Rhodopseudomonas palustris HaA2: one gene and its partner. The protein of the gene in region 2 interacts with the protein of the main gene of each other region in a pairwise test. Links are inferred from orthologs where the notes say so. Each region holds a gene or a part of one and is shown on either strand. Other genes may lie near its edges.

The links.
Region 1: the proteins of RPB_RS15065 (region 2) and RPB_RS19375 interact in binary tests that used the Escherichia coli proteins (3 or more experiments, as listed by UniProt). The link is inferred for Rhodopseudomonas palustris HaA2 from one-to-one orthologs.

What each region holds. Positions count from the first base shown.
Region 1 is NC_007778.1:4,387,085-4,392,892, reverse strand. Bases 1,937-4,697 are described here. They hold RPB_RS19375 (2Fe-2S iron-sulfur cluster-binding protein), read left to right. Parts: upstream 1,937-3,037; coding sequence 3,038-3,358; downstream 3,359-4,697. Other genes in these bases: RPB_RS19365 (NAD(P)/FAD-dependent oxidoreductase), read left to right, coding at 3,993-4,697; RPB_RS19370 (acyl-CoA thioesterase), read right to left, coding at 3,359-3,832; RPB_RS19380 (Hpt domain-containing protein), read left to right, coding at 2,534-2,878; RPB_RS19385 (negative regulator of septation ring formation), read right to left, coding at 1,937-2,110. Also shown: more of RPB_RS19385, read right to left, coding at 1-1,936; more of RPB_RS19365, read left to right, coding at 4,698-5,021; RPB_RS19360 (glycosyltransferase), read right to left, coding at 5,445-5,808. UniProt on the Escherichia coli protein: Ferredoxin are iron-sulfur proteins that transfer electrons in a wide variety of metabolic reactions. Although the function of this ferredoxin is unknown it is probable that it has a role as a cellular electron transfer protein.
Region 2 is NC_007778.1:3,400,212-3,405,994, forward strand. The notes cover bases 1,031-3,766. They hold RPB_RS15065 (HesB/IscA family protein), read right to left. Parts: upstream 2,733-3,766; coding sequence 2,328-2,732; downstream 1,031-2,327. Other genes in these bases: RPB_RS15055 (GGDEF domain-containing protein), read left to right, coding at 1,031-1,852; RPB_RS15060 (TfoX/Sxy family protein), read right to left, coding at 1,861-2,262; RPB_RS15070 (SUF system Fe-S cluster assembly protein), read right to left, coding at 2,896-3,264; RPB_RS15075 (cysteine desulfurase), read right to left, coding at 3,261-3,766. Also shown: RPB_RS15050 (DEAD/DEAH box helicase), read left to right, coding at 1-678; more of RPB_RS15055, read left to right, coding at 785-1,030; more of RPB_RS15075, read right to left, coding at 3,767-4,505; Fe-S cluster assembly protein SufD, read right to left, coding at 4,737-5,783. UniProt on the Escherichia coli protein: Is able to transfer iron-sulfur clusters to apo-ferredoxin. Multiple cycles of [2Fe2S] cluster formation and transfer are observed, suggesting that IscA acts catalytically.

The DNA.
Region 1 (5,808 bases), 990 kb from region 2 along the record:
CGTCGGTGAGCGAGTTGGTGAGATGCGACAGGCGCTGATCGATTGCCTCGATCGCCTGCACCGCGCCCGCCGTCAGCGTGCCGGAGAGCTTGTCGATGCGGGTGTCGATCAGATCGACGGCCTGGCTCGTGCCGCTCGACATCGTGGTCGACAGTTCGGCGATCCGGCTGTCGATGGCGACGATCGCCTGATCCGAGCCGGTGGTCAGCGTTTCCGAGAGCCGCGCGATCCGGCTGTCGATCGATTCGGTGACGATCTGGGTGCGCGATGCGAAGCCGTCTTCGAGCGAGCGCAGGTGTTCGCTGACGGTTTCGTCCAGCAACTTGATCTTGACGTCGAGCGAGCCGTCGAGGCTGCCGACGCGGGTCTCGAACACGTTCTCGAAATGCGACAGGCGCTGATCCAGCGTGGCGCTGAGCTCGCCGCCGCGCGCGGTGACGCGCTGGTCGAAATTGTCGACGTAGTCCTTCAGCGTGGTCGAGATGTCCTGGGTACGCTGGCCCATGCGCTCGACGATGTCGCCGCCGTAGGTCTTCACGGTGCGGTCGAATTCGGAGATGTGGCGGGTGATCAGCGCGCCGAGCGTGCCCGAATCGCGCGCGAACTTCTCGGCGAGCTCGGAGCCCTGCTGCTTCACCAGATCGTCGAACGCGCTCATCTGCATGCTGAGGGCGTCGTGGGCGTTCTCGGTCTGGCTGACGACCTTGGCCACCAGCGTATTCACGGTGACGTCGAGCGCTTCGCTGGCCTTGTCGCCGCTGGTCAGGATCTGGTCTGCGAGGCGGTTGCCGGCGTCGTCGATCTTGCTGACGAGATCACCGCTGCGCAGCTCGAGTTCGAGCAGCAGCGAGTCCGAGGAGTTCTTCAGCGAGTCGTGGACCTGCTCGGTGCGCTCGGAAATGCCGTCGACGATGCTGGACGAACGCTGTTCGAACTCGCCGGTGATGCGATCGAGCCGCTCGTTGAGCATGTCGTGGACGCGGTCGGCGAGTTCGACGAATTCGTCGTGAACGTGCCCGGTCTTGAAATTCAGGCTGGCGGTCAGCCGCTCGCTGGCGTCGAGCACGGCGCGCGTGGTCTCGGCGCTGGCTTCTTCCAGGCGGTCGAGCAGATCGCCGCCGCGCTCGCCGAGGGCGAGGATCATGTTGTCGCCGGCGTGGCTCAGCGCACCGGTGATGTGGGCGCCGCGCTCTTCCAGCGCGCTGGTGATGCTCTTCGCAACTTCGTCGACGCGGCTGGCGATCGCGTCGGAGATCAGCGCGATGTCGTGGCGCAGATCGATCTGCACGCCGGAGATGGCGCTACGCACCTGCTCGGCCTGGCCGACCAGATTGTCGCGCTGATGCGCGATGTCCTGCAGCAGGGCGCGGATGCGGACTTCGTTGTCGGAGTAAGCGCGTTCCAGCGCCGAGACCTCGTTGGCGACCAGGGTCTCGAGCTCGCCGGCGCGCGCGATCGCGCGCTCGACGCCGTCGCCCATCGCCGCGACCTCGCGGCGGATCGCCTGACCGACGGTCACGACGGAATCGCTCGCCGCGATCTCGGGCTCCGAGAATCGGATCGCGACCTGCGCCATCGACTGCGCGATCATCCGCAGTTCCTGGCCGCGCCAGGTCAGGCTGGCGAGGAAGTAGAACAGCATCACCGGGGCGAGGAACAGCGCGATCAGGCCGACCAGCGCCATCGTGCCGCCGGCGCCCTGGCCGACCATCGCCTGCAGCGAGGGCAGGAAGCTGATGGTGAGGACGATGCCGCCGAAGATCCAGACCCCGGCGAAGATCGAGGCGAGGGTGTAGACGTTGCGGGCCGGACGGCCCTTCTGCAGCGCCTGCAGCAACTGGCCGATGGTCTCGCGGTCGTCATTGGCGGGGCGCTGCGCGAACTGACGGTCGTCGTCGTGTTGTTCGAATCCGGGACGGTCGGTTGCGATCCGCGGCTCCGGCGCGCCGTCGTTGAAAGCGGGCGGCGGCGAGAGCGCCGGCGAATTGTCGCTCCGCGCCGAGATCGGATCGTCGGTCGCCGCAGGCGCATCGCTGATGTTCAGGGCTTCCTGAATCGCGGACAGCGCCACTTCGGTCGGATCTTTGATCTTCTTGGGATTATTCGCCATGTGACCTACGCCCTCGTTCTACGCATCCGGGGACACTGCATGAAATCCGATCGCAGTTCGCCGGCTCCGGTCTGATGCTCAAAGCCGGCGCCGTCGAACCCCTCGACGCCGGACTTTTGTCCACCACTTCCGCAAACATCCTATTGGCTCGGTGCATCGAATGAAATGGCCGACGTTAAGACATTCTTAATCATCGTTAACGGGAGTTGCCGCTAACTCCTTCGGCTGACGTGAAAATCCCGATTGGCCCCGGAAACCGGCGGAAAATACCGGACAAAATGGCCTCAAACTTGCGGCGTTGTCCCGAAATGATCCGTTAACCAATCCCGTGCTTGGATCGGTAATTCGTCGACCGCGCCGTGGAAAACGCCGAATCCGCCGGGAGAGAGCCTGTTGTCGCTGCAGCTGGATGGGGTCGAGTGGATGGCGTCGCCACCGTTGGTGCCGGATTCCGGGGCGATCGATGAGGCCCATTTGGCGCGGATGACGCTTGGGGATAAGTCGCTCGCGCGCGAGGTTCTGACGATGTTCTCGGCGCAGGCGTCCCGCCTGGCGGCGGTGCTGTCGTCCTGGCCGGCGGACGCGGCGGCGCTGGCGCATACGCTGAAAGGCTCGGCGCGGGCGATCGGGGCATTCGCGGTGGCGGATGCGGCCGAGGAATTCGAGGATGCGCTGCGGCGCGGCAACGACGCCCCCGAGCGGCTCGCGGCGCTCGACGCCGCGGTCGATCACGCCCGGCGCGCGATCGGCGAACTGCTGGAGCGCTGATCCGCCATGCCCGGCGGCCGCAAAGCTCGCTGCGGCGAAAGGCCGATTGCAGTTCCCGATTTTGCTCGCCGCGGCGCTGGCGGAAAGCCGATCGACCCGCTATAGGACAGCCCGTCATCCTTCCCCTGTCCGAACGAGCAGAGCGTCCGACGAGCAATCATGGCCAAGATTCACTTTGTTGATCACTCCGGAGAGACCCGCATCGTCGACGTCGAGAACGGCGCGACCGTGATGGAAGCGGCGATCCGCAACGCCATCCCCGGCATCGAGGCCGAATGCGGCGGCGCCTGCGCCTGCGCGACCTGCCACGTCTATGTCGACGAGGCCTGGCGCGAGAAGGTCGGCGGCCCCTCGCCGATGGAAGAGGACATGCTCGACTTCGGCTACGACGTGCGCCCGAACTCGCGGCTGTCGTGCCAGATCAAGGTCTCGGACGAACTCGACGGCCTGGTGATCTCGACCCCGGATCGTCAGGCGTAATCACGCCCGCGGCGTCCGCTCTGCGTGATCGACGCCGCGCAGCCACCACGGCGCCAGGTTGGCGATCAATTGATCGGGCAACGGCGTCGGCTTGCGGCTGGTTGCGTCGACCAGCACGGTCACGGCGCGTGCCGAGGCGACGCAGACGCCCTCTGAAAACACCACCTGATCGAAATGCGTCGAGGTCCGGCCGAGCTTGACCAGGCCGATGCCGAGCTCGATGGTTCCCGGCCAGTGCAACTCGCTGCGGAAGTGGATATCGAGCCGCACCAGCACCCAGGACAGCCCCTCCGGGATCAGCCCGTGCGACGGCTGCTTCATCAGCGTGACCCGGCCGGTCTCGAAATAGCTGGCATAGACCGCGTTGTTGACGTGGTTGTTCGGATCGAGGTCGGCGAACCGGACATTGTCCGAAAGTCGGTAGGGGAAGTCCTCCAGCAGAGGCACAGCGTGGTCGCGGGATCGTGCAGACAAGGGCCATTCTCCGGGCTTCTGGAAACCATTGAGCGCAGTTCTTGAGCTAGAACAAGGTGCCGCAAGCCATTTATGGCTTTTCTCCCCCGCCGGGCTTGGCTAGACAAGCCGCGGCCGGACCGCCCGCGTCCGAAAATTCTTCAACACGAAAAGAATCACCATGACCGAAACGATCAAAACCGATGTGCTGATTGTCGGCGCGGGTCCGTGCGGACTATTCGCCGTGTTCGAACTGGGCCTGCTCGATATCAAGACTCACCTCGTCGACATTCTCGACAAGGTCGGCGGCCAGTGCGCCGAGCTGTATCCGGAAAAGCCGATCTACGACATTCCCGGCGTTCCGATGATCACGGGCCACGGCCTGACCGAAGCGCTGATGGAGCAGATCAAGCCGTTCAATCCGACCATCCATCTCAACGAGATGATCGAAAGCGTCGAGAAGATCGGCGACCCGGAGTTCCGCGTCACCACCAATGCCGGCACGGTGTTCGAGTGCAAGGTGCTGGTCGTCGCCGCGGGCGGCGGTTCGTTCCAGCCGAAGCGGCCGCCGGTGCCGGGCGTCGAAGCCTATGAAGGCAAGTCGGTGCACTACGCGGTGCGCAAGATGGAAGAGTTCCGCGGCAAGGACATCGTCATCGTCGGTGGCGGCGATAGCGCGCTGGACTGGACGCTGAACCTCAACCCGATCTGCAAGAGCATGACGCTGGTGCATCGCCGCGACGATTTTCGCGGCGCGCCGCACTCGGTCGAGCAGATGCGCCAGCTGGTCGCGAGCGGCAAGCTCGATCTCAAGATCGGCCAGATCACCGAACTGCAGGGCGAGGACGGCCAGCTCTCGGGCGCCACCATCAAGCTCAACGGCAACAGCATCGCGCAGATCAAGTGCGATGCGATGCTGCCGTTCTTCGGGCTGACGATGAAGCTCGGCCCGGTGGCGAATTGGGGCCTGCAGCTCGAGAACAATCTGATCCCGGTCGACACCGGCACGTTCGAGACCAACGTCCCCGGCATCTTCGCGATCGGCGACATCAACACCTATCCGGGCAAGCTGAAGCTGATCCTGTCGGGCTTCCACGAGGGCGCGCTGATGGCGCAGAAGGCGGTGAAATACGTCTATCCCGACAAGCGCGTCGTGTTCCAGTACACCACCTCGTCGACCAATCTGCAGAAGAAGCTCGGCGTGAACTGAGCGCGCGAACAGCTCGGCGGCGCTGCTGCCGGGCGATCACAGCAAGTCGTTAGTTCAGGGCGCGCCGCAAGGTGCGCCCTTTGTTTTGCGCCTGCCTGCGGCGTTTCGAGCTGTTAGAGCAGCTCTGGTTTTGATGGAATCACCGCCGTCATCCTGAGGTGCCCGCTGGCCGCGCCATGCGCGGCGCTGCGGGCCTCGAAGGATGAGCCGCAAGCGCCTTGGCGCATCCTTCGAGGCTCGCTGCGCTCGCACCTCAGGATGACGACTCCGCACGCGAGAATGCCGCGTCGCTTCAATCATTCGATGCGCGCGCCCCGGAACGACGGGGGCGTTTCGTGACTTGTGACTTCGAGGCATCGAAGGGCGGCGGCTCCGGGTGTCGCTGCGCTCAGCCGGACGACGCGTCTCCTCGGTCGCTCGCTGTTACTTCGTCCGTATCAGCTTCTTCATCGCCTTCGCCGGTCCCAGCCATAGCAGCAGGGCGATCAGCCTGGCGCGGGAGACCGGGAGGTCGCGGCGCTCGCGCAGCAGGTTCAGCAATGCGGCTTGCGCGAACTTCCGTTCGCCGGCGGTCAGCGTGGATCGCTGCGAGGTGATCGCAGCGAGGTCGATCGCGGACGCTGGCGCCGTGCGCGCCAGCGAGGGGTCGGCGAGTTCTAGCATCCGGAACAGCCGCGAGCTGTCGCGCTCGAAATTGCCGGGATCGTCATCGTGCCAGTCGGGCGGCGCGGTCAAGATCGCCGAGGGATCGGGGCCGCCGTGGCTGCGGGCGGCGCTGGCGAGCTTG
Region 2 (5,783 bases):
CGCAAGGGCGAATTGCCGATCCTGGTGGCCTCGGACGTCGCCGCGCGCGGCCTCGACATTCCGGAAGTCAGCCACGTCTTCAATTTCGACGTGCCGCATCATCCCGACGACTACGTCCATCGCGTCGGCCGCACCGGCCGCGCCGGACGGCTCGGCACCGCGATCTCGATCGTCGCGCCGTCCGACCAGAAATCGATCGCCGCGATCGAGAAGCTGATCGGCAAGGAAATCCCCCGCGTCGACGCCGGCCCGGTCGGCGAAGCCGACCGCGAGCAGGCCGAAGACACCGACCGGCCCGCGCGGTCGTCGCGGCGCTCGTCCGAATCGCGCAGCCGCGAAGTGCGGGGCGAAGACCGCCCGGCCCGCGAGTCGCGTGGCCCGCGGCGCGAACCGCGCGGCGAGGGACGTGGCGAAGCGCGCCCTGCGCGTGAGCCGCGGGAGGCCCGCGCACCGGTCGAGGCCCGTGAGGCGCCCCGTGAGGTTCGCGAGCCGCGTGAACCGCGCGAGGCCCGCAAGCCGCGCCGCGAACCGCGCAACGCGCCGGCGGCGCCCGCCGCCGCGCCGGCTGCCCATGCCTCGTTCGGGTCGGCGCCGCCGGCACGCGACCTGTCGTCCGAGCCGGGCGACCATTCGCATCTGCCCGCCTTCCTGCTGCGTCCTGTGCGCGCACGGGGCTGACGCGCGGTCGTTTGACCCGGGACATTTACCCGGCATTCACCCTCGCAACGTAGCCTTGCAACCGTTGATGCAGGGTTGGGGGCAGTCCCCCCACGACGGGGAGCATCTGGCCGCCATGCAGAATGACCACGAACGCAGCATGGCGTATGCCGAGCTGGCGCTGAACCAGATCCGGGCGCTGCGGCAGGGCGCGATGCCGCGCAACTACGAGATCTGGTACGTCTACGCCACCGGCTACAACGCCGAGCTCAACAAGGCGATCAACGAGGCGCTGGCCCAGAACGGCCGGCTGTCGGACGCCGACCTCGAGCAGCTACACGATAGCTATTTGTCGCACGGCCGCACCCACGAGCGCATCGACCGGATCGGCGCCCGCGTCGTCAACGAGATCGACGACATGATGTCGCTGCTGTCCGATGCGCTCGGCACCACCGCGACGTTCGGCGACAACCTGCAGGGCGCGAGCCAGAACCTGTCGATCGCCACCGACCACGAGCAGATCAAGGCGATCATCGAGCGGCTGGTCGGGTCGACCCGCGAGATGCAGCAGGCCAACCACGCCCTCGAAGAGCGGCTGTCCTCGTCGCGGCAGGAAATCACCAATCTGCAGGCCAGCCTCGAGGCGATCAGCGCCGAGAGCCTGACCGATCCCTTGACCGGCCTCGGCAACCGCAAGCATTTCGACCGCGTCGTCACCGAAGCGGTGCGCAGCGCCACGGTGAGCCGGCTGCCGCTGTCGCTGCTGATGATGGACATCGATCACTTCAAGTCGTTCAACGACAATTACGGCCACCTCACCGGCGATCAGGTGCTGCGGCTGGTCGGCATGACGTTGAAGCAGAGCATCAAGACCAAGAACGTCCCGGCGCGCTACGGCGGCGAGGAATTCGCCGTGGTGCTGCCGGACACGCCGCTGCGCCAGGCGCTGATGGTCGCCGACGACATCCGCCGCGTGGTGATGTCGAAGGAATTGAAGAAGAAGTCGACCGGCGAGATCCTCGGCCGGGTGACGCTGTCGGCCGGCGTCTCGACGCTGAAGCCGGACGACGACGCCGACGCGCTGATCGAACGCGCCGACGCCTGCCTGTATTCGGCCAAGCGCAACGGCCGCAACCGGGTGATCTGCGAAACCGATCCTGAATTCCGCAGCGTCGCGCCCGCCAAGGTCGCGTAGCGCCGCAACTAAGCTCCGCGCTGCCGCACGCGCTTCGGCTTCGCGGCGCTGGCCGCCGCGCGCGGCTTGCTCTTCGGCTTCCGCGTCTTCGTCAGCGCCGCGCGCTCCGCCGCCGCGAGCGACGCCCGCGCCCATTGCGCCAGTTCGTCGGGATCGTCGAGCAGCCGGTCCGGCAGCCGCCAATACGAACCGACCGTCACCGTGCGCAGCCGCGTGGTGTAGTGGAACGGCGCCGTGCCCTCGGCCTGGAAACGCGGAATCGTCTCGGCGTCGGCGCGCAGATAAATCGCGCCCTGGATCACCAGCGCGAAATTGACGCCGTCGGCGGAGATGCCGAAGCCGGAAAACATCCGGCGGATCGTCACCGGCCCGAACGGCGAAAACAAATCGATGAGGAATTCGCGGTCCATCGGCGCCCCCGCCGCTCTCGACCCGTCACCGGGTCTACCCCCGTGCGATCGCGACGGCGGACGCCTCAGCCGTCGACGTTGGCCGGCACCAGCTCGACCGACTCGCCGCAGCCGCAGGCCGAGATCTGGTTCGGATTGTTGAACACGAACTGCGCCTGCATCTTGTCGGCCTTGTAGTCCATCTCGGTGCCGAGCAGGAACAGCACGGCCTTGGGGTCGATCAGGATCTTGACGCCCTTGTCCTCGATCACCTCGTCGGTCGCCTGCAGATCGCGGGCGTATTCCACCGTGTAGGACTGGCCGGCGCAGCCGCCGTTCTTGATGCCGACGCGCAGCCCGACGATCTCGCCGTCGGCGCGCGACATCAGGTCCTTGACGCGGGTCGCGGCGGCCTCGGTCAGGCGCATCACCTGCGGCCGCGGGCGGCGCGCGGGCTTGGTCGGGGTCGTTGCTGGTGTCGTCTCGGTCATCGTTTCCATCCTCGTGGCGGTTCAAGGCCGCCCGGTTGGTTGATTATCTAAGACCCTCACCCCGTCATTGCGAGCGAAGCGAAGCAATCCAGTTCAGTGCACGGGGCATGGATTGCTTCGTCGCTGCGCTCCTCGCAATGACGGCGAGGCCTCGCACGTCACCTCACCACATATTCAGCACGAGCCGCGCCTCGTCGCTCATCCGCTCCGGCGTCCACGGCGGCTCCCAGACGATGGCGACGTTGACCACGCCGACGCCGGGCACGGTGGCGACCGCGTTCTCGACCATGGTCGGCAGTTCCGCCGCCGCTGGGCAGTTCGGCGTCGTCAGCGTCATGTCGACGTCGACGGTGCGGTCGTCCTTGATCTCGACCTTGTAGATCAGGCCGAGTTCGTAAATGTCGGCCGGAATTTCCGGGTCGAACACCGTCTTCAGCGCCGCGACGATCTCGGTGCCGAGCCGCTCGGTCTCCTCGGGCGGCAGCGCCGAGACGGTCTGCATATTGGCCTTGGCTTCGATCGTATCGGTCATGCGAACAGGTCCCGCGCCTTGATCAGCGCATTAGCGAGTTGGTCGACTTCCTCACGGGTATTATACATGCCGAACGACGCCCGGCACGTCGCCGTGACCTGGAACCGCTCCAGCAACGGCATCACGCAATGGGTTCCCGCCCGCACCGCGATGCCCTGGCGGTCGATCACGGTGGCGATGTCGTGCGGGTGCGCGCCCTTCATCTCGAAGGAAATCACCGGCCCCTTGCCCTTGGCGGTGCCGATGATGCGCAGCGAATTGATCTCGCGCAATCGCTGTTCCGCATACGTCAAAAGATCGTGTTCGTGCGCGGCGATGCGCTCCTTGCCGATCGAATTGACGTAGTCGATCGCCGCCCCGAGCCCGACCGCCTCGACGATCGCCGGGGTGCCGGCCTCGAACCGGTGCGGCGGGTCGCCGTAGGTCACCCAGTCCTGCGCCACTTCGCGAATCATCTCGCCGCCGCCGTTGAACGGCCGCATCTTGGCGAGGACGTCGTATTTGCCGTACAGCACGCCGATCCCGGTCGGGCCGTACAGCTTGTGGCCGGTCATGATGTAGAAATCGCAGTCGATGTCCTGGACGTCGATGGTGAGATGCACCGCGCCCTGGCTGCCGTCGACCAGCACCGGAATGCCGCGGTCGTGCGCCAGCTTCACCACCTCTTTCACCGGCACGATGGTGCCGAGCGCGTTCGACATCTGCGTGATCGCGACCAGCTTGGTCTTCGGCGACAGCAGCTTCTCGAATTCGTCGATCAGGAAATTGCCGTCGTCGTCGACCGGCGCCCATTTGAGAACAGCACCCTGACGTTCGCGCAAGAAGTGCCACGGCACGATGTTGGAATGGTGCTCCATGATCGAGAGCACGATCTCGTCGCCCTCGCCGATATTCGGCGCGCCGAACGACGACGCCACCAGATTGATCGCCTCGGTGGCGTTGCGGGTGAAGATGATCTCTTCCGGCCGCTTGGCGTTGAGGAAATGCTGCACGCGGGTGCGACCGCCCTCATAGGCTTCGGTCGCCGCGTTGGCGAGATAATGCAGCCCGCGATGCACATTGGCGTATTCGCTCTCATACGCCTTGGTCATCCGCTCCAGCACGGCGCGCGGCTTCTGCGCCGAGGCGGCGTTGTCGAGATACACCAGATCCTTGCCGTAAACCTTCAGCGCCAGCGCCGGAAAATCCTCGCGGACTTTGGCGACGTCGTAGGACCCATTCGAAACCGCGGGATGCGCCATGTCAGGCCTTCCAACTCGAGAGCGATCGCAGCAGTGCCGCATCGACTCCCTCTCCCCGCGCGCGGGGAGAGGGCTGGGGTGAGGGGGCGTGTCCGCGAGGCCGAGACTCGGCGAGACGCCCCCTCACCCGGATCATCGCTACGCGACGATCCGACCTCTCCCCGCACGCGGGGAGAGGTGAAGTGCGTGCTCGCTTCTGGCTCCGGGACGCCGACTGCATGATTGTCCGCCCTACCCCCGCGCCGCCAGCCAGCGCTCGGCGGCGCCGATCGCGAGTTCGCGCAGATTGTCGTCGGCGATCGCCTCGATCGCCTCGCCGACGAAGGCCTGGATCAGCAGCGCCTCGGCCTCCTTCTCGGCGAGACCGCGCGCGCGCAGATAGAACAGCAGTTGATCGTCGAGCGCGCCGATCGCGGCGCCGTGGCCGCAGGTGACGTCGTCGGCGAAGATCTCGAGTTCCGGCTTGTTGTCGGCCTCGGCCTCGTCGGAAAGCAGCAGCGCCCGCGTCATCATCTTGGCATCGGTCTGCTGCGCCGGCTGGCGCACATTGATACGGCCCTGGAACACCGAGTGTCCGCGATCATCGGCCACCGCGCGAAACCCTTCGCGGCTGACGCAATGCGGCACGTCGTGATTCATCACCAGCGTGGTGTCGGCATGCTGCTTGCCGTTCAACAGATTGACGCCGTTGGTCTCGACCTGCGCGTGCTCGCCGGCGATCGTCACGGTCGACGAATAGCGGCTGACCAGCGCGCCGGTCGCGATTCCGACGACGTTGTAGTGTGCATGCGCGCCGACGCGCACTTCGGCGGCGGCGATGCTGAACGCCTCGCGCGAATCTTCGATCAACCGGACGTGATCCAGCCGCGCGCCGTCGCCGATCGCGATCACCGCCGCGTCGTGGACCTGATAGACGCCGGCACCCTCGCTCGCGACATAGCTTTCGACCACCGTCGCGGCGGCATTGTTGCCGATCGAAATCAGCGAGCGCGTGAACATCGCCGCGGGTGCGCCACCGGACGCGATGTGGAGAATGTGCAGCGGCCGCGCCGGCTTGGCACCGTCGGCCACCTCGATCACCACGCCGTCGGTCATCAGCGCGGTGTTGAGCGCCGTCATCGGATTGGCATTGTCGAGCGACAGCAGCCGGTCGTCGCCGGCGTCGAGCGCATCGCGCAGGCTGCGGATCGATAGCCCGGCCTCCAGCGCCGTCAGATCGGACAGCGACGGCACCAGCGCGCCGTCGACCAGCACCAGCCGGCGCACGCCGTCGATCGC